DNA from 4 places in the Pseudogracilibacillus sp. SO30301A genome. Region 1 is predicted to be linked to each of the others. Evidence: riboswitches for the same ligand, from Rfam matches in the RefSeq annotation. Region 1 holds a riboswitch; each other region holds the start of a gene.
The links. Region 1 has a riboswitch for cobalamin ahead of SPD89_RS08225 (hypothetical protein). Riboswitches for the same ligand answer to the same signal wherever they lie in the genome.
Positions count from the first base shown of each region.

Region 1 (5,467 bases):
TGGAGTAGGAAAGTTTGCAACAGTCTCAGGACGTTATTATGCGATGGATCGGGATAAGCGTTGGCAACGAGTAAAATTGGCGTATGATGCAATTAAAGACGGTAAAGGACCTAAATTTAACAGTGCTGAAGCAGTTGTCCATGATTCATACGAAAAGGAAGTGTATGATGAATTTGTTTTACCTTCAGTCATCATGAATGAGCGTGGGGAAGCGGTTGGTCCGGTTAATGATGATGATGCTGTTATATTTTTTAATTTCAGACCAGACCGAGCAATTCAATTATCGCAAACTTTCGCAAATGGGGATTTTAAAGAGTTTGACCGAGGGAAGCGTAAACTAGAAAATCTATTATTTGTTCAAATGACAAATTTTAGTGATACGATTCATGCACCGATTGCTTTTGATACAATTAATCTAACGAATACGGTCGGTGAAGTCCTTGCAAAAAATGGCAAAAAACAGCTGCGTATTGCAGAAACTGAAAAATATCCACATGTTACGTACTTCATGAGTGGTGGACGTGAGGAAGAATTTGCCGGAGAAAAGCGAATCTTAATCGATTCCCCTAAGGTCGCAACGTATGATCTTAAACCAGAGATGAGTGCTTATGAAGTAACTGATGCATTACTCGAAGAACTGGAAAAAGGCGAATTAAATGCTGTAATTTTAAATTTTGCCAATCCAGATATGGTTGGACATTCAGGGAAATTAGAACCAACGATTAAAGCCATTGAAGCTGTTGATGAGTGCTTAGGGAAAGTGGTAGACAAAATTATTGAATTTGGTGGAGAAGCGATTATTACAGCTGATCACGGGAATTCCGATGAAGTTGTTACACCTGATGGTAAGCCAATGACCTCCCATACGACAAATCCAGTACCAGTGATTATAACGAAAAAAGGAATAACGGTTCGTAATGATGGTATTTTGGCAGATTTAGCACCAACAATGTTAGATTTATTAGAAATAGAGAAACCGGAAGAAATGACAGGAAAATCATTAATAATTGATTAATTTTGGATCGAATTTCAGGTTGTGAATTTTCAAGATGTCAAGTCGTTAACTAAGACGTCGAGTGGATTTTCAAAATTTCGAGTCCTCACCAAGACGTCGAGTGGATTATCAAGATGTCGAGTCCTCACCAAGATGACAAGTCGATTTTCAACCCGCATTAGTCCTAAGCTTTAAGAAAATTTTATTAAAAAATATATTCGATATAAAGGAGAGATTTGTAATGCCTTATATTACAGATGTTTATGCAAGAGAAGTACTCGACTCTCGTGGTAACCCAACTATAGAAGTCGAAATTTCAACTGAATCAGGTGCATTTGGAGTTGCTTTAGTTCCAAGTGGAGCGTCAACAGGAGAATATGAAGCTGTTGAACTAAGAGATGGTGATAAAGATCGCTACTTAGGTAAAGGTGTTTTAAAAGCAGTTGAAAATGTTAATGAAAAAATTGCTCCAGAACTGCTTGGGCTTGATGTAACTCGTCAAAATATCATCGATGCGATTATGATTGAGCTTGATGATACAGAGAATAAAAGTAACTTAGGAGCAAATGCTATTTTAGGCGTTTCCATGGCAGCAGCCCATGCAGCAGCATCACACTTAAATATCCCTCTGTATAATTATTTAGGTGGATTTAATGCAAATGTTCTACCTGTACCGATGATGAATATTTTAAATGGTGGAGAACATGCAGATAATAATGTGGATATCCAGGAATTCATGATCATGCCGGTTGCAGCACCTTCGTTTAAAGAAGCTGTGCGTATTGGAGCTGAAATTTTTCATGCACTTAAAAAAGTCTTGCAAGATAAAGGGCTTAATACAGCCGTAGGTGATGAGGGTGGATTTGCACCTAACTTGTCCTCCAATGAAGAAGCATTACAAACAATTGCAGAAGCGATTGAAGCAGCAGGATATAAAGTAGGAGAAGAAGTTCAACTTGCAATGGACGTTGCTTCATCTGAATTTTACGAAGATGGAAAATATAATTTAAAAGGTGAAGGTGTTGTTCGTACTTCCGAAGAAATGGTCGATTGGTATGAAGAATTAATTGAAAAATACCCGATTATTTCAATTGAAGATGGACTCGATGAGAATGACTGGGAAGGTCATAAACTACTTACAGAACGGATTGGTACACGTGTGCAATTAGTTGGAGATGATCTTTTCGTAACAAACACAGAAAAACTTGTACAAGGCATTGAACAAGGTGTTGGAAACTCTATTTTAATCAAAGTGAATCAAATCGGTACGTTAACTGAAACGTTTGAAGCGATTGAAATGGCAAAACGTGCTGGTTACACTGCTGTTATCTCTCATCGCTCAGGAGAAACAGAAGATGCAACGATCGCAGACATTGCTGTTGCAACAAATGCAGGACAAATAAAAACTGGTGCACCATCACGAACAGACCGTGTGGCAAAATATAATCAACTAATCCGGATTGAAGATGAACTTGCAGGAATTGGTGAATATGCTGGATTAGAAGCTTTTTATAATTTGAAAAAATAACAAGGTTTATTGAAAAATCATCAGTGTGATAGAACGCTGATGATTTTTTTATTGGGATAATTGTTCCCTTCCGTGGTTAAATCGCGAAATGCGTGGCTACTGCTTTCCCCCGTGGTTATTACATGTTTTACGTGGTTAAATTACAAACTTCGTGGTTAATTTTGCTTTGCCGTGGTTAAATCGTGAACTCCGTGGTTAAAAAACAATTCATTTAAAATAATCTTCAAACTCCATTACAATGTACATAAACACTCGTTTAAGAAAGGGGTATGAAAGTGAACGTATTGGTAGTAGGTGCAAACGGACAAATTGGAAAACAGCTCATCGACTTATTAAAAGAGAGTGACCATACACCTGTAGCAATGGTGCGAAAAGAAGAGCAGGCAAACACTTTTCAACAAGCAGGAGTAGAAGCTGTAGTAGCAGATTTAGAAGGTAGCGTTGAGAAAATAGCAAAAGCTGCTGACGGCTGTGATGCCGTCTTATTTACTGCAGGGTCAGGTGGTCATACTGGAGCAGATAAAACTTTATTAGTAGATCTCGACGGTGCGGTAAAGACGATCGAGGCTACTAAGCAAGCTGGGATCAAGAGATTTATTATGGTAAGTGCATTTCAGGCAAATAACCGAGAATATTGGAATGAAAAAATCCGTCATTATTATGTCGCTAAACATTATGCTGATAAAGAATTGTTAAGAAGTGGATTAACGTACACGATTCTGCGACCAGGTGGACTAACGAATGATCCAGGCACTGGAAAAGTGTTGATAGGTGAAAACTTATCCGGAAGGGGAAAAATTTCAAGAGCTGATGTTGCTAAAATAGTTTTTTCCTGTTTGGATAATGAAAAAACGTTCAACCGTTCATTTGATGTAGTAGAAGGGGAAGAAGCTATCGAGAATGCTTTAGAGAGATTATAGAGGATGTTCAAAAAGTCCGGTAAAAATGGCACTGCGAATTTCGCACGAATGCTTGCTTTTCCGCTCCTTGAAAAAGGAAAGCACTTTTTCTGCGTGCTAGAAGCGTTTCCTTGGAAAAGAAGATCACTTTTTCTGTGTGCCAGATCTTTGCTCATGTATTTAAAAGCATACATTCCGCTGACGGGAGCTGCGCCGCCTCGAACTTCTTGGTCCTTTTTATCCTTTTCATTCATTGCGGCGTCTGTAAAGACATGGGAGTTTTGAACACGCACTTATAGTAATAAAAAAACTTAATGATATAATGAAGATATAAACTGAATATAGGAGAAATAGGTGTAATAAAGAAATTATCTTTATTGCTTAAAAGGGAAACCGGTGAAAATCCGGTGCTGTCCCGCAACTGTGTATAGGAGCAATTCGAAATAATCCACTGTTTTCATGATTATGAAGACGGGAAGGATCGAAAAGCGATGATTATGAGCCAGGAGACCTGCCTATTTGATCTCGTACATCAGTTCCTACGGAGGATAGGAGGTGTTGGTAGAAAAGCGCGGTGATTTTTAAATAAAGACACCGAGGCTTATTTTGATTTGGATCATACACTTACGAACAACCTTCTTTTATAGGGAGGTTGTTTTTTGTGGAAGAAGACTATGGAGGTGTTCAAACTGTACGGAACAGTCAATTACTTCATCGAGCGATTGCAGACAACAATAATGAATAGGCTTGTTGCAGAAAAGAGTCTTTCACTAGAAGAAGGGTATACAAAATTTAAAAATGATATCCAGAAATTAGATGAAGCGAAAGAAGTAAAAGAGGCTTATTTAGTAAATTTAAACAAAGCATATGAAATCGTAAATGAACGTGTAGGTGGTCGCCAAGAAGATGATCTATTAGGAATGCGTATTTAGATTAGAAAGTGGGGGGATGTCCTAAAATCAAAAGGACACCCCCTTTACTGTTATTTTGCAGTTTTTTTCGCTGTTGTCGTTTTTTTCTTCGGTTTTGTTTTTTCTTTTTTTGCTTTATCTAATGATGCTTGGAGTGCATCCATTAAGTTTGTCACATTGTCTGGCTTCCTCTCGGTCTTACCGGTAACTGTGGCAGTTTTGTCGGTTTTCTTATTTTCGATTGTCTCAAGTAGTGAAGTACGGTATTCATCTGTATATTTTTCAGGATCAAAAACAGTTGTCAGTTGGTCGATTAATAATTTTGCGGTATCAAGCTCTTTTTTCACTATTTCTACCTTTTCCGGTACATTAGGTACATCCTTGATGTTTCTTACTTCATCTGGATAATGAATCGTTTCCACAACAAGTATGTTTTCATAAAATCGAATGACTGCAAGCTGTTCTTTAGAACGAATCATCATCTTAGCTACCCCTATTTTCCCCGTTTCTTCTAAAGCTGTACGTAATAGAGAATAAGCTTTTGAACCACCATCCCCAGGTGATAAATAGTAACTTTTTTCGAAATAAATTGGATCAATTTCTTCTAGTTTAACGAAATCGAGAATTTCTACAGCTTTATCACCTTGTTCTTTTTTTAATGCATTTAAATCTTCTTCATCTAACATAACGAATTTGTCTTTCGTAATTTCATACGCTTTAACGATTTCTTCTTCTTCTACTTTCCGATCGCAAACCGGGCATACTTTTTGATACTTAATAGGTGTTTGACATTCTTTGTGAAGTTGTCTTAATTTCACATCTTTATTTTCTGTGGCAGCATGCATTTTTACAGGAATATTGACTAGTCCAAAACTTATGGTTCCTTTCCACATGGTATGCATGAAAAGACGCCTCCTTTTCAATGTAGTTTGTGTATGCTTTTGCATTTTTATCCTTTAAAAAGCACAACTTATTAAGAAGGAACGGAGGAGTGAAAAAAATGGAATTAATGCAACCTATCCAAACAGCAAAAATAATCCCAAAAAAAGATTGGATTTATGAAGTGAAATATGATGGTTTCCGTGCGTCTCTATTGTGGAGCGAAAATAATATTCAAATTATTAGCAGGAATAAT
Region 1 covers NZ_JAXHDD010000012.1:25,269-30,735, reverse strand. Annotated here, with positions in the region: gene gpmI (2,3-bisphosphoglycerate-independent phosphoglycerate mutase) at 1-1,015, shown strand, start outside; gene eno (phosphopyruvate hydratase) at 1,236-2,522, shown strand; gene SPD89_RS08230 (SDR family oxidoreductase) at 2,798-3,442, shown strand; cobalamin riboswitch at 3,757-3,954, shown strand; gene SPD89_RS08225 (hypothetical protein) at 4,081-4,353, shown strand; gene ku (non-homologous end joining protein Ku) at 4,404-5,234, opposite strand; gene ligD (DNA ligase D) at 5,333-5,467, shown strand, end outside.

Region 2 (5,467 bases), on a different contig from region 1:
TCACCAAAGAGAAGTTGGAACAGGTTACTTTGATGAAGTTGCACAAGTGATTGCTGGAGGAGAATCTTCAACTGTTGCTCTTGCCGGATCTACTGAAGCAGAACAATTTTAATCAATAATTTACTAAAAATCTATCCATTTCAGGATAGATTTTTTGATGAGTATGATTATTGTAAATTTGTAAAGAAAGAAATATATTGTCCGTTTTTGACAAAAGGCAATTCATGTTTGCTCATTTCTATTTAATTGCTATCGACCTTGGTATCTTAGGAAAGAACTTGTCATGATTCATCAAAGGTCCTTCGTTCATCAAATAATTATTATGTGTAAGTATTTTTCACTATAAAGAACTTAATCATAATCTGAATTTCCTAATTATGTAACAATAAAACAACACTTTGAAATATAACTGTAACATTTTTAAAACATGCTTGTCATTTTATAGTGCTATACTATTATTCGACTAAAAGATTAATAGATTACATAATATACATTAATAATTTATGACCTAACATATTTCGATTATTTATTACGTACTTAAAAAAAGAACGGTCATAAGGGAAGCGGGGAATAATTTTGAAGAAAAAGGTAGTTGCAATTGGAGCAGTTGCAGTTGTTACTTTAAGTGGTGCATTTTTTAGTCAGCAAGTTCATGCTGAAACATTACAAAGCGTTCAGAATAAACAACAAGAAGTAAAATCACAACTTTCCAAAGCGGAATCAAAAATTGCAGATATTTTATATGAAATCAAAGAAATTAACGAGGAGATTTCAAAATTACAATATGCTTTAGAAGAAAATCAAAAACAAATTGATAAAACAGAAGAGCAGATTACTAATTTAGACAATGAAATTGATGAATTAAATGAAAAAATTGAACAAAGAAATGAGATTCTAAAAAATAGAATCGCTTCTTATCAGGAAAATGGCGGACAAATAGATTATATGGAAGTTGTTCTTGGTTCAGAAGGATTTAGTGACTTTGTTAGTCGCATTTCTGCAGTTACGACCATAACGAAGGCTGATATGGATTTATTAGAAGAAAATGAACAAGATAAAAAAGCCGTAGAGGAAAAGCTTAAAGAGCAAGAAGAACTTGCTGCACAATTAGAAGAACAGCACGAAACAATTGAAGCGCAAAAAGAACAAGAAGAAGCAGCCAAGACAAAACTAAAAGAAAAAGAAGAAAAGCTTAAAAAAGATAAAGCCAAGTTGGAATCCGAAAGTAGCGAGTTAGCGAATCTAGAAGCGGAAATTCGTGCTAGCATGGTTGCACCAGTTACACAAGAAGTGGCATCTGCTACAGAAAATTCAGATGAGACTGGTCATAACGTTGTTACTAGTGATAATAGCACAAGTAATAATAGCGCAAGCAATAATAGTACAAGCAATAATGGTACAAGCAATACCGGTACAAATAATAATAGTACAAGTAATAATAGTACAAGTAATAATAGTACAAGCAATAGCGGTAATAGTGACGGAGGTTCATCCGGTTCTAAAACTAGCCAACCAAAAGTAGCATATACCGGTGGAGGTGGATCTGCTATTGCAGCCGGACGTTCAGTAATTGGTACTCCTTATGTTTGGGGAGGTACAAGCCCAGGTGGATTTGATTGTTCAGGTTTTGTACATTGGGCTTATAAACAAGAAGGTGTAAACTTACCAAGAACAGCAAGTGCAATGGCAAGTGTGGGTACAGGAGTTCCGTACAGTCAGGCAAAACCAGGTGACCTAGTAATATTTAGAGGTGGCGGTCATGTTGGAATATACCTCGGTGGTGGTAAATTCCTAGGTGCTCAAAATAGTACAGGTGTTGCAATTGCTGATATGAACAGTGGATACTGGAAAAACAATTTTGATGGTATCGTTAGAAGAGTTAAATAACTTAAAGAATATTAACGCATCGTTAGTCAAAACTAGCGATGCGTTTTTTAATGCGTAGAATGAAGATTAGGCATAATTTAAACAACCAGCACTATAGACGAACATGTCTTTCAATTTATTTGTGAAACAGGTAATTTCTTAGGGCTCATATTCCTTTTGAAAACATTTAATTTACCGTGACGAGCAGTTCTAATAGATTCTGAGAGTGTGCTCAAGTTTTGACCCACCATAAAAGGTGGTTAGTAAACGGGATATGATAATTATTTTATCGATTTTTGTTACCTATTTTGTAATAATTAAACATATTTTGTGATATAAATGTAATTTTATTAAAACCTCTCTGTTATCTTAAACTGTTATAATTTGATTCGTGAAACAATTAAATAGAGAAGTTACTAGACATAGATAAAGTTATACAAATGAGGGAGCGGAAAAGTCTTGAAGAAAGTAATAGTCTTACTAGGAGTACTCGTGATGTTTACTTATAGCTTTACTATTGTACCGTTAACATCATTTGCAGAAAAAGATTTATCTGAAATTAAGGAAGAGAGAAAAGAAATTAAAGCAGATTTGACGGAAGCTGAAGAAGAAGTCGCAAAAGTTTTAGTAGAAATAGAATCAAAAAATAAAGAAATTAAAGAACTGAATCAGACGTTAGAAGAAAATACAAAAGCAATCCAAGAAGTAAAAGACGAGATAGATTCTGAAAAAGAACAAATAAAAATAATAGAAGATAAAATTGAAGAAAGATTTACTCTTCTTAAAGAACGAGCCAAATCCTATCAGAAAAATGGCGGCAATACTACATATTTAGAGGTACTTTTTGGTGCGGAAGATTTTACTGATTTCATCAGCAGACTTAATGCAGTGACAACCATTACAGATTCTGACGCCGACTTAATAGAAGAACAAGAAAAAGATAAGAGAGAAGTAGAGATGAAACTAAAAGAGTTAGAAAAACTAGAAGAAGAGTTATTGGAAATTGAAAAATTAGTTACAGAACAGAAAGAACAAGCAATCCAGATGAAGGAAGAACTAGAAGTAAAAAAGGATGAATTAAATGAATTAGTTCAAAAACTAGAATTTAAAGATGAGGAATTATTTGCTTTAGAAAATAAAATTCACGCTCAAGATGCAATTCCTGTTTCCGAAAGTGTTACTCCTGAGGCAATGGGTACAGGAACTTTAGGTTGGCCTACACAAGGCGGATACATTTCCAGCCATATGGGTCAGCGTTGGGGTAAAATGCATAAAGGAATCGATATTGCGCGAACTGACCGTAGTACTAGCCCGCCAATATTTGCGGCTGAAAGTGGAACGGTTGAAACAGCTGGTACAATGAATGGTTATGGTAATACAGTAATTATTAATCACGGAAATGGGCTAAAAACATTATACGGTCATATGGCGTCGATTAATGTAAAATCTGGTCAGAAAGTTTCTAAAGGAGATCAGCTTGGAATTATGGGAGCTACAGGAAATTCTACTGGAATCCATCTTCATTTTGAAGTCCATGTGAATGGCTCGCTCCAAAATCCTGTGGGATATTTAAATTAGAAAAGTTAAGGGATTTGTTCTTATTTTAATGGAACAAATCTTTTTTTATTGGACATAAAATTACATAATGTTCTTTTATTGTTAACTTTCAAAAATTCGCCTTACATACTAGAATATCTACATTATGCGATGAGCGTATTGTCACGCAACATTTTCTAGTCTATACTTAGTGTTATAGTAATAAATAATTTAATAGATTATGTTTTGGTTTTTTTGTGATACGAAAAAAATTAAAAAGGAATCAGGTGAAAATCCTGAACGGACCGGCCACTGTAAATGGGGAAGCTGTCTTTAACGATACCACTGGTACTACACTGGGAAGGTAAAAGATAAGCAATGATCCATAAGTCAGGAGACTTGCCAAAGCGATGATGCACATAATACCTTCCAGGTTAAAGGGTTTGCATAATTGGAATTCTACACAATATATAAAACTTAGTTTCAGAGAGTTTAATACTTGTATATTCCACATACATATTTATGCTCTTATCTCTTTACTTGAGGTAAGAGTTTTTTGGTGATAAATTTTTCCAAATGGGGGGATTTTAGTGATTGTTGGTACACCATTTACAAAAAAAGGAAGGGGATACTTAAATGTCAAAAGGTTTTTTAGTGCGTTTTATATCTACGTTAACTATTTTTAGTTTTATCTTTAGTTTTATGCCACATCATGTAGGGGCGGTAGCCCATGACCCAAATGATCATTCCTACGATTATGGAGTACGTATATGGGAAGATGAAACTCCGGATATTGGATTTTATATTAATGCTTCGGCAAGGTATACGCTTGAAACAGTTCAAGAACCAAGCATGGGTACAATATCAGGGGAATGGTCCGTGATGAATTTATTACGAGGTAAATATACCGGTTATGACTATGTTTCTCATATACCTGATGATTATTTTAACAACTATATAAAACGAATTGAAGATTATGTTACATTAAAGCAAGGAAATTTAGATCGAAATAAATCAACAGAATGGTCACGATTAATTTTAGCATTATCAGCATTAGATTACGATATTACGAATGTTTCAGGTTATGATTTCATTGATAAATTATCTGCATCCCACAGATTTTCCTATCGCCAAGGGATAAATGGACCGATATGGGAAGTTATTGCAATGAATACAGGAAACTATGATTTTTATCCGTATAAGATGAGTGATGCCAACACATATGGAAAAATGATTGATTATATTTTAAATCTCGAGATTAAGCAAGCAGATGGAACGACTGGTGGATGGGCGTTGATGGGTACCATACCAGACCCGGACATCACAGCAATGGCATTACAAGCATTGGCACCTTATTATAAAAATCCAGAAAAATATAATAAAACTGATGCAGAAACTACATATGAAGAATTTGAAAAAGCAGTTGAAAGAGGAATTTATACCTTATCTGAAATCCAAGCTGACAATGGAGCTTTTAAAGCTTTTGGGAATGTAAACGCTGAAAGTACGGTGCAGATCATTGTTGCCTTAACCGCTTTAGGTATTGACCCTCTAACAGATAATTTAGATTTAAACGCAATAAATAAAAATGTTAGTTTTCATAAAGGCGACGGATCGATTCAGGACGGCGTGAAAACAAACAATATGATCGATGCTCTTTTAACGTTTTGGGCTGATGGAAGTGGTTCCGAACGAGGGGTAGGCGGATTCAAACACGTAACAACAGGATTCGATGGAGGGGAATCCGGCTATGGTGTAAATGCAATGGCTACGGATCAATCCCTATACGGGTTAATTGCGTATGACCGTTTTATAAAAAGCAAGAATCCATTATATGATATGACCGATATGATGCCAAGACACGGTGGGATACTACATACTGAAATGAAATCCCGAGACGTACAGATCAAGTATGAAATAACGGAGGAATTAGACAAACAATTTACGGTTCATCCTTATGAAATTATTACTATTTCAGAAGGAGAACCGATTGAGGGTAGACAATTTGTAAATTGGAATAGTAAAGCCGATGGAAGCGGTACAATTTATACTTCTGGTGAAAAAT
Region 2 covers NZ_JAXHDD010000005.1:7,214-12,680, forward strand. Annotated here, with positions in the region: gene aceA (isocitrate lyase) at 1-112, shown strand, start outside; gene SPD89_RS04245 (C40 family peptidase) at 577-1,887, shown strand; gene SPD89_RS04250 (murein hydrolase activator EnvC family protein) at 2,326-3,444, shown strand; cobalamin riboswitch at 3,633-3,823, shown strand; gene SPD89_RS04255 (InlB B-repeat-containing protein) at 4,039-5,467, shown strand, end outside.
Region 2: another riboswitch for cobalamin. It lies ahead of SPD89_RS04255 (InlB B-repeat-containing protein); the one in region 1 lies ahead of SPD89_RS08225 (hypothetical protein).

Region 3 (5,467 bases), on a different contig from region 1:
CTTTTAACTTTTTAGACTATCATGCTGAAATTCAGTATGAGGAACCGAATTACGAAAAGTTCAAGGATGAAACTCGTGTAAATATAAAACCTGAAGAAATTGCAGTATATAATAAACCTGCAATTGTTGGACCTAAACATGGTGTTATGCTAACAGAGGATAAGATGAAACCTATTATCCATATTCCAGAATGGATGAAAGGAAAGGATGCGGCAACAAAATTAAATACGGTCATTTGGTCTATTCTATCCGGTACAATAATTTATGGTATAATTCGTCTTGTCATTCGAAAAAGAATTGGGGCTTGGGTTCAACCATTTTTGAAAAATGTGAGACCTAACCTCGTTGACGAAATCATGTACCGCTCGGTGGCGATCGGGTTTCCGCTATTCACGTTAGGGGGGCTTATCTTCGCCGCAATATGGGCGCAAATTGCTTGGGACAGATTTTGGGGATGGGATCCTAAAGAAGTATGGGCGTTAATTACATGGTTCTTTTATGCTGCTTTCTTGCATTTACGCCTGTCGCGAGGATGGCACGGAGAGAAATCTGCTTGGCTTGCGGTCATAGGATTCGCCATTATTATGTTCAATATTATTGTAGTTAACCTAGTGCTTGCAGGATTGCACTCTTATGCATAGCCTGAGAGAGTAACTAAAATTTATACATTTTAACTATATTCGTTTATACTAGAGTTAGATGGGTAAAAGAGGAGGCTGCTTCTTATGGATGATAATAAAACAGTGTTAGTTGTTGATGATGAAGAAAGAATTAGAAGATTAATTCGCATGTATTTAGAACGAGATAATTTTATTGTTGAAGAAGCTGAGAATGGTAGAGAAGCGTTAGATCTAGCACTTGAAAATAATTATGATGTCATTCTTTTAGATATAATGATGCCTGAAATGGATGGTATTGAAGTTTGTAAAGAATTAAGAAAAGAAAAGATGACTCCTGTAATTATGTTAACTGCAAAAGGAGAAGAATCAAATCGTGTACAAGGGTTTGAAGTGGGTGCAGATGATTATATTGTTAAACCATTTAGTCCTAGAGAAGTAGTATTACGCGTGAAAGCAGTTTTACGTAGGACGAGTAGTTCTAATCTTCAAGATGACTCTAGTTCTTCTAATAATTTAATCGTATTTCCACACTTAACGATTGATCTTGATGCATATAGAGTGACTTCAAACGATCAGGAAATACAGCTTACACCAAAAGAGTATGAGCTACTTGTATTCTTAGCGCAATCACCTGATAAAGTATACAAACGTGAAGATCTTTTAAAAGAAGTTTGGCAATATGAATTTTTTGGCGACTTAAGAACTGTCGATACACATGTAAAACGATTACGTGAGAAACTAACAAATGTTTCGAAAGAAGCCGCTAAAATGATTGTTACGGTGTGGGGTATCGGGTATAAATTAGAGGTTGAGAATAAATAATGTTTTGGCGTAGTGTAGTAGGTAAACTAGCAATAACTATTTTATTGCTAGTTTCTTTTGTATTATTTATCCTCACCATTTTATTGTTAGAGTTTTTTGAAGGATTTCACGTACAGGAAGCGGAAAAAGCACTAGTTCAATCCGCATCAAAAATTTCGCTGGTAGTAGAAGAACATGATGAAAAGTCTCTGATTCGAGAAATGGTCGAAAGTGTAAAGGATCCGACTAGTAGAGTTATCATTTATTTTGAAGATGGAGAAATATGGGCTTCAAATACGACGAATAATCATTTGTTAAATTTGGATGCGATTTCCCCTGAAAATAATCCTGATTTAAAGCAAGTAGTAGAGGAACATAGAACATATAACGAGAAAATGACTGTTTTAGAAGACGAAGCTGAAATAATGGTAATCGGTATACCGATCGATAAAAAAGGCGGAGCTATATTCGTTTTTCAATCATTGGACGTTATTAATCAAACAAAAGCGGAAACGACTAAAATTATTTTTGTCGCCGCTGCAATTGCGATTGTATTGACGACAATTTTTGCATTTTTCCTTTCAACAAGAATTACCGCTCCGCTCATTCGTATGAGAGAAGCAGCTATTGATTTGGCTAAAGGTCAGTTTAATACGAAAGTCCCAGTTGTAACCCATGATGAGATAGGTGAACTGGCGATTGCATTCAACCGAATGGGAAAACAGTTGAACTTTCATATTGACGCTTTAAGGCATGAGAAAGAGCAACTTTCAAGTATTGTAAATTCTATGGCTGATGGAGTGATCACATTAACAAGGGAAGGAAGAATTATTGTTATTAATCCACCCGCCAAAAAATTTATCGAGGATTGGAATTTTGAAAATAATATTTTAACGACGGATGAATCTGAAAATCAGCTTCCACACGAGGTTAAATCAATATTACAAAAGGTAATTAAAGAAGAAAAAGAAGTTTTACAGGAGTTGAATCTCCAAGGGAGAGATTGGGTGATGATCATGACTCCTCTCTATGATAAATCGTATATTCGTGGTGCAGTTGCAGTAATAAGGGATATGACGGAAGAACGTCAAATTGATAAATTAAGAAAAGACTTTATTTCTAATGTTTCTCACGAGCTTCGCACACCAATTGCACTATTGCAAGGATATAGTGAGGCAATTGTTGATGATATCGCTGAGTCAAAGGAAGAAAAAAATGAGTTAGCTAAAATAATTCATGAAGAATCTCTTCGGATGGGGCGGCTCGTAAATGAGTTGTTAGATATTGGTCGGATGGAAGCGGGACATATAGAATTAAATTTAGAAACTATCGATGCTGAACAGTTTACCAGTCGAATTTACAAAAAGTTTATTGGTATGGCGGAAGAATATAATATTGAATTACGTTTGACAAAAGAGATCGAAAAGAATATGATTACAATTGACCAAGATCGAATTGAGCAAGTTTGTACCAACTTAATCGACAATGCACTTGGTCATACGAAGCCGGGAGGGTATGTACATATCCTCGTACGTTCTCAAGACCAACATTTTTATGTTGAAGTTGAAGATAATGGTTCTGGAATTCCTGAAGAAGATCTTTCATTTATATTTGAAAGATTTTATAAAGCAGATAAATCACGAACACGTAATGACAAGAAAAAAGGTACTGGACTAGGACTTGCGATTGCCAAACATATTGTATCTGCGCATAAAGGAATCATTTCAGTTAAAAGTAAGGTGAATGAAGGAACAACATTTAGTTTTAAAATTCCACAGTAATAATGATAAAATTTGATAGGAGACTTTGGTGTGTATACATATCGTATACTTAAATGGGAATCTAGTGAAAATCTAGAACTGTCCTCGCAACTGTAAGTAATGACGAACTAGGCGTAAAACCACTGTACATGTACGGGAAGGTGCCTAAAGTAGGATGAATTACAAGTCAGTAGACCTGCCAAATTCTTCAAATTTCATTGAAGCTTCGGGGGTAAGGCATCAATCTATATTCATTATTTACATGCAAACCCTCTTGGTGTTTGCATTTTTTATTTTTCAGAGGTTATTTTCAACGATAGGTCTTGTCACAACTTCCATAAATTGTCCAATAGTTGTAACTTGTCTACATTTCGTAGTATTTAAATTTTCACTACTGCACAGTATCCTTCTACTACAAAGTAGATACCAAAATTTACAACACTTTTATGATAAGGAGAATGAAATGATGAAAAAATGGATGTTATCTTTATTTACTATTTTCTCAGCGCTTATATTGGCTGTTGGATGTTCTAATGATCCAGCAACACCTACTCAAGAGGAATCAACAGAAGCGACTCCAGAAACAACAGAAGTACAAGAAGAAGTTATTACAGTAACCATTTCCAAAGATGAAGGGGAAGAAGTACTGTCAGAAAAAGAAATAGCAATTGAAGAAAATGATATCTTAATGGATGTTATGAAAGAAAATTATGATATTGAAGAAGATAATGGATTTATTACTTCCATTGATGGGGTTGCTCCAGAAGAAGGAGAAGAGAAAGCATGGATGTATTTTGTGAATGATGAAATGGCAATGGTTGGTGCAGCAGAATATGAATTAAAAGCTGGATACAAAATAGTTTTCGATTTACAAGCATGGGAATAATAGTTTGAACACGTATAAATTAACCTTATTAGCTATTTTTGCTGCACTCGGCATAGTGGGTCGTGCTGTTGTAGTTTTTATACCAAATGTTCAACCAGTCACAGCACTAATTATTATCTGTGGAATATTACTTGGTCCCGTTTCGGCTCTATTGTTGTCGTTAATTGTAACGTTCCTTTCGAATATGCTGTTAGGAATGGGAATCTGGACAGTATGGCAAATTGTCACTTGGGGATTAATTGGTATTATTTGCGGATTACTTGGAAAGGTATTTAAAAAAATACATACTGTCGTTATCGTATTAATTGGGATAATTAGTGGCTACTTCTATGGATTTATTATTTCACTAACGACCTACCAGGTTACAGGGAAGTTTTGGCCATATTATATTTTAGGATTACCGTTTGATACATACCATGCAATTGGAAATGCAGTTTTTATTATCTTATTATATCCGATAATAACTCATCTTTTAAGAAAATATGCAAATGATCGCTTTTGTATTCAACAACAAATTTAATGAATACTATATATAAATGATTAACCCGAATAATGGATTATGCTTACAAAGTCCTTATTTGGGATTTTTTTATTATAAAGAACAGTTATTTATTTCAGATTAGCCATTCTTATAGTAGAATTGAATTAGAAAAGGGGTGCTTAGTTATTGTTTCAACATGTATTATTAACTTGTCAAAATAAAATGCAAAAAGAGCGTTCAATTTCAGCAGTATATTATTTACTGCAAGGAAAACAATCTATTCAAACGATTCAAGATGCTCAGTTATTTAGGCTAACCGAATATTTTGGTGTTTATAAGAATCTTACTAAACGTCGTTTTTTTATGTTTGTAAATAAACTTGTGGAACAAAAGCTACTTCAACCCTCAAGAAATACAAATTTTTATTACATAACAGACAAAGGGAAAAAAAGATTTGCTCAATCTGCAAATAACCTGGCGTATTTGTCCGGTTTTCGTTTTCGACAATTTGATCAAACTTTCTTTTGTAGGTTGTTATTATTAATTCAAGTATTAACAAATAGCAAAAAGAGAAATTTTACTTACATACCTATTATCGAAAATATAGATATCGAAAATTGGGTAAAAATATATTATCAACATGTAAAAGAAGATATTGATAACTATTTAAATAGATTATATGATGAGCTTACGACTATATTGAAACAACTACCTTTAAACCATCCATCTATATTTTTGGATCAAATTACTAGTTATCATATCGTTGGTCTTACAGAGACTCAAACTGCTAAGAAACTACAAATGAATGAAGAAGATATCCACCTTATCACTACAAATGTTATTCATTTGATGTTAGCGACAATTATAAATCAACAACAGAAATATCCATATCTTTATTCAATTGGCAAAGATTTATTTT
Region 3 covers NZ_JAXHDD010000001.1:75,525-80,991, reverse strand. Annotated here, with positions in the region: gene ccsA (cytochrome c biogenesis protein CcsA) at 1-641, shown strand, start outside; gene SPD89_RS00420 (response regulator transcription factor) at 726-1,442, shown strand; gene SPD89_RS00415 (ATP-binding protein) at 1,442-3,202, shown strand; cobalamin riboswitch at 3,212-3,399, shown strand; gene SPD89_RS00410 (DUF4430 domain-containing protein) at 3,648-4,067, shown strand; gene SPD89_RS00405 (ECF transporter S component) at 4,072-4,587, shown strand; gene SPD89_RS00400 (helix-turn-helix domain-containing protein) at 4,735-5,467, shown strand, end outside.
Region 3: another riboswitch for cobalamin. It lies ahead of SPD89_RS00410 (DUF4430 domain-containing protein); the one in region 1 lies ahead of SPD89_RS08225 (hypothetical protein).

Region 4 (5,467 bases), on a different contig from region 1:
TGTACATAAATTAGAACAATAAATAATTCCTGCATGATTATTGTTATTTCGACGATTCACTTCATCACGGTAAAACATAAATGGTGTTCCTGTTTCAAGCTGGGAAACCATAATTCGCTTCATTATTTCAATTGCAGGGACTTTTCTTTTCGTTAATTGCTCATTTCGTATACACTCTTCATATTTTTCACGCCAGGAGCCGGCACCTTTTTCTTCATCATAGAAATCTTCTAACGCATAACCCATCACTTGTTTTACTTCATGTGGGTCTAACAAATACCAATCGCCTCTTTTTTCAACTTGTTCCATAAAATAATCCGGTAAACAAACACCAGGAAAAATATCATGAGCCCGCATCCGTTCATCACCGTTATTTAATTTCAAATCTAGGAAAGATTCGATATCTGCATGCCAGACATCAAGGTAAATCGCAATCGCTCCTTTTCGGGTTCCTAACTGGTCTACACTAACGGCAGTATTGTTAAGTTGTCTAATCCATGGAACAACCCCACTTGACATTCCTTTAAACCCTTTAATGCTACTGCCACGAGCTCGAACTTTCCCCATATATACACCAATTCCGCCACCGTTTTTCGATAACTGAGCAACATCTGTGTTCACATCATAAATTGACTGTAAACTATCATCGACCGTATCTATAAAACAACTTGATAATTGACCGTGTGTTTTACCAGCATTATTCATTGTTGGAGTGGCAACGGTCATATATAAATTACTTAATGCCCAATATGCCTCTAGAACTAGTTGCTTTCGCGCTGATTTTTCTTCATCTTGCATCAGGTGCATCGCAATAATCATCCAGCGTTCCTGAGGAAGCTCGTATATATTTTTATCATGATCTGTTGCTAAATAGCGTGTAGCGAAAGTATAAATTGCTAGATAGTGAAATAAATTATCTTTTGCCGGATCAATATGTTTATTAAAATAATCGATCTCTTCTTTTGTATATTTTTCTAGTAGTGCAGTTGTATAGATTCCTTTATCCGTTAATAATTTAATAAGCTGATAGAAATCACCGTATTTTTCTTCAACGGTGTTTTTACGGTTATTGGCCGCTTTTTGATAAAGTTGTTGTAAGTATATTCGGCTAGCAAAGAAAGTCCATTCGGGATTTGCCTCATCGATATTTTCTAACGCATTTTTTATTAATAGATCCGTTATTTCCTCAAAACTAGAACTCTCATTAATTTGTCTGGATGTCTTTTCTTTATATTCCTCAATTCGTAATTGTAAACCTTCCTGCGCATCTTCAATCAATTTAGAAAGATTTACTTCTTTGCTCATCACAGCCATCCTATTTTCCTCCTTTTTCAAATAAAAAACCGTTCACCCGAGATAAAGGATGAACGGCATAAAGAGACAAAAGGATTTAAACGAAAAAAATAATCCATAATAACTTTCGTGCCGCTTCCCTATCCCTCACCCCGGAGAAATGAAACTTAAGTTAAGAAAGGCAGGTCTCCTGACTCATGCGTATTCGAATAAGATCCTTCCCATACCTTTTACAAACATATAAAATGGTATAGTGGCACTTCTTATTCGACACATTTACAGTTGCGGGGGCAGTTCCAGTTTCACACTGGATTCCCTTTTAAACACGAATGTGTCACCTTTTTAACTATATATTGTATTAAATTTTAATTTTATAACTATATATTGAATATACTAGCATAAATCAATTTCTATAGCAACTAATTTTGATACAATTCTAGTCTCGTAAAAAACTCTTTAATAAACTCATAAAATAACTTTTCCGTTGGTAATAATTCTCTTTCTTTAGGTATGATTGCTCCAACTGAACGTTTTAAACTTGGTTCAATAACAGGGATTTTTACCGTTGCTCGAGGCAAACAATCGACAATAGTTACTTCTGGTATTAATGTTACCCCAAGACCCGCTGATACCAAACCTTTTATAGAATCAATATCTTTTCCTTCAAAAGAAACTTTTGGACGAAAACCTCTTTGAATACAACCTTCCATAATAACTTCTCTTAAAACAAACCCTTCAGGAAATAATACAAACGATTCATCTCTTAATTCGATTAACTTGAGTGAAGATCTGTTAGCGAGTGGATGATTTGAAGGAATTAAAGCAACTATATCTTCGGTAAACAGTACACTGCTATGAATCTTTTCTTTGTCATTAGGCAGTGGACCGACGATTGCAATATTTATATCACCTTTGACAACGCCCTCGATTAATTCATTGTAAGAATCTTGATAAAGCTCAAACTTTACATCAGGGTATTCTTTTCTAAAATGATAAATAGCGGTTGGAAGGATATAAGATGCTAAACTTGCAGAAAATCCGATGTGTATCGTTCCTTTATGAGGATCAATATATTCTTCAACAACCTGCTTCGCGTCATCAATCACATTAACGGCTCGTTCCATATGTTCTAGAAAAATTTTTCCAATTCTGGTAAGGCGAACTGTTCTTCCTTCACGTATAAACAGATCGACCCCAAGCTCTTCTTCTAAATTAAATATTTGTCTACTAACTGCTGATTGAGCTACATGAAGTTTATTTGCAGCCTCTGTAACATGTTCTCTTTTCGCAACTTCCATAAAATATTTGATCTGTCTTAACTCCAAAACAATCACCTCCAATACTATTATCGCATAAAAGCATTAGTTATATCTATAATTAATATTGTTTAGATTGATTATCTTCTGTTACAATATAAATATGGATACTTATGTAAAAACTTATAAGCTAACTCCTTTTGTTTAATAATAGATTGTAAAAGGAATTATATCAGCTAGAAAAGGAGGCGAACATATTGTTAAGCACAAAAGAAAATTCAACGAAAGAGGAACAAGCTGTTATTGACTATATGAATCATGTTTACGAAAAAGTAAAAGCTCGTGACCCTCATGAAAAGGAATTTTTACAAGCAACAAAAATACTTTTTGATTCTCTTGTACCCGTCTTTGTGAAAAATCGCACATACAAAGATTATAACATTTTAGAGCGTCTTATCGAACCTGAAAGAGTAATTATATTCCGTGTTCCTTGGATTGATGATGATGGTAATGTTCAAGTTAATCGAGGCTATCGCGTGCAATTTAACAGTGCAATTGGACCTTACAAAGGTGGAATTCGTTTTCATCCAACTGTTAATTTAAGTGTTATGAAATTTTTAGCATTAACACAGATCTTTAAAAACTCCTTAACAGGCCAAGCAATCGGCGGAGGAAAAGGTGGAGCTGATTTTGATCCTAAAGGAAAATCCGATAATGAAATTATGCGTTTTTGTCAAAGCTTTATGACAGAGCTTTACAAGCATATTGGGCCAGATACAGATGTTCCCGCTGGTGACATAGGTGTTGGAAGACGTGAGGTCGGTTATATGTTTGGTCAATATAAGCGTCTACAAGGGGCTTATCATGCCGGTGTCTTAACAGGTAAAGGGCTAAATTATGGTGGTAGTCTAGGGCGAACAGAAGCAACAGGGTACGGAACGATTTATTTTGTAGATGAAATGTTAAAAGACCGCCGAATGAACATGAAAAACATGACAGTAATTACTTCAGGATCCGGTAATGTGGCTATATACGCAATGGAAAAAGCTATTAAATTAGGAGCAAAAGTTGTAGCATGTAGTGATTCTAATGGTTATGTTTACGATAAAAATGGATTAAGTTTACAGACAATCAAACGGATCAAATTTTCAGAAGGAGCTCGGATTAAAGAATATATTAAATCCCATCCTGAAGCAGAATATTTTGATGATTGTTCTAAAATTTGGTCTGTCCCATGTGATATTGCTTTGCCTTGTGCTACACAAAATGAAATTGACGGAGACGCTGCAAACATGCTCATAACTAACGGTGTGAAAGTTGTTGCAGAAGGAGCAAATATGCCTTGTACGATTGAAGCGATTGACGCCTTCATAGATAACGGAGTTCTATTTGGTCCCGCTCAGGCAGTAAACGCAGGCGGAGTCGCATGTTCTTCTCTGGAAATGGCACAAAACAGTGCACGATTAAGCTGGACTTTTGAACAAGTTGATGAAGAACTACAACATATTATGAAGAATATTTATCGTAATTGTACAAGAGCAGCACGAAAATATGATCAACCTGGTAACTTAGTCGTTGGTGCAAATATTGCCGGGTTTACAAAAGTTGCCGATACGATGATTGAACAAGGTGTAATTTAAGAAGTACAACCTAAAGACTTTTCACTACGTATATTGGAGGCTGGGACAAAATTATTTAAATCAAGGATAAACTAGATATTATAGTAGATGTAAATAAACCACTTAGGAAATATAGCGTTTTCGTTATGTCCCAGCCTCTACATTTTTAATTTATTTGATTATGTGACTTCACAAAATATTTAAAGATTGGTTCGACATTACTGTATGCATTATTATTCGCTTTTTTCATTTTTTCAATACTATTCCTGAAAAGCATAAAAATTGCTAAAAGCTTCACTTGAATAACTCCCTGATTCACCAGTTTAGAAGCCATTTCTGGAGATTTCTCCATATCCTGAAGGAGCTCATCAAAGATCAATAATCCACCGCTAATCACTTCAATGTAACTAGAAACTTCATTGATATTCGCTTCTAAATCAAAAGCATATTCTTTTACTTCTCTCAATATGATCACCTCTCCTTTTAATGTAAACGGATTCAAAACAAAAAATGGATTGTCTATTTAAATACAACTTGTACACCTCACTTCCAAAATAATTGATTGATATACCAATCATAATATATAATGATTCATTTATCAATCACTTTGATTGAAATATTGATAGATCGATAAAGATAAGGTAAACTACTCTTAAAATGACAATACAGTAGGTGAATATATGACTTTCGGTTCCTATATTAAAAGATTAAGGTTGGAAAATAATCTTTCTTCTAGGAAGTTAGCTGAACGATCTGGCATCTCTCAAGGATATTTATCCCAACTAGAAACTGGTGCAAATAAAAACCCATCTCCCGAAATAGTAAAAAAATTAGCTAATGGATTGAATGCCGATTATACGCTTTTAATGTATAAAGCAGGTTACATTACAAAAGATTTTTTAACACAGATAAATGAAAAAGATAATAGGAGCAATGAGAATTTTGATTACAACAACCAGGCATCACAGCCTTATCCCCTATATAGCATTAAAGATAAAAACAGTTATGGAAAAAAGCCATTAACCTTGTTAGAAATAATAGAGCTATGCCATGAATATAAGCACTTAAAGAAGAACGATAACTTAGGGGAGAAACCTCATTCTTTAAATAATGAAGAGTTAAAAAATACAGATTTTATCAACAATTACTTAGTTAAAGAGAACTTCAGCGACTTATATCAAGATCCAATTGATTTATACACATTGTTACGTTTAAATATTGACACTTCATTCAAACAACAGTTACTTACAAAAAAAGAGAAGAAAAAAATCTTAAATGTACTGCAAGCAATCTTGGGTT
Region 4 covers NZ_JAXHDD010000002.1:118,334-123,800, reverse strand. Annotated here, with positions in the region: partial or broken gene SPD89_RS02375 (ribonucleoside-diphosphate reductase subunit alpha) at 1-1,314, opposite strand, end outside; cobalamin riboswitch at 1,457-1,649, opposite strand; gene SPD89_RS02370 (LysR family transcriptional regulator) at 1,713-2,618, opposite strand; gene gdhA (NADP-specific glutamate dehydrogenase) at 2,861-4,189, shown strand; gene SPD89_RS02360 (hypothetical protein) at 4,335-4,634, opposite strand; gene SPD89_RS02355 (helix-turn-helix domain-containing protein) at 4,849-5,467, shown strand, end outside.
Region 4: another riboswitch for cobalamin. It lies ahead of SPD89_RS02375 (ribonucleoside-diphosphate reductase subunit alpha); the one in region 1 lies ahead of SPD89_RS08225 (hypothetical protein).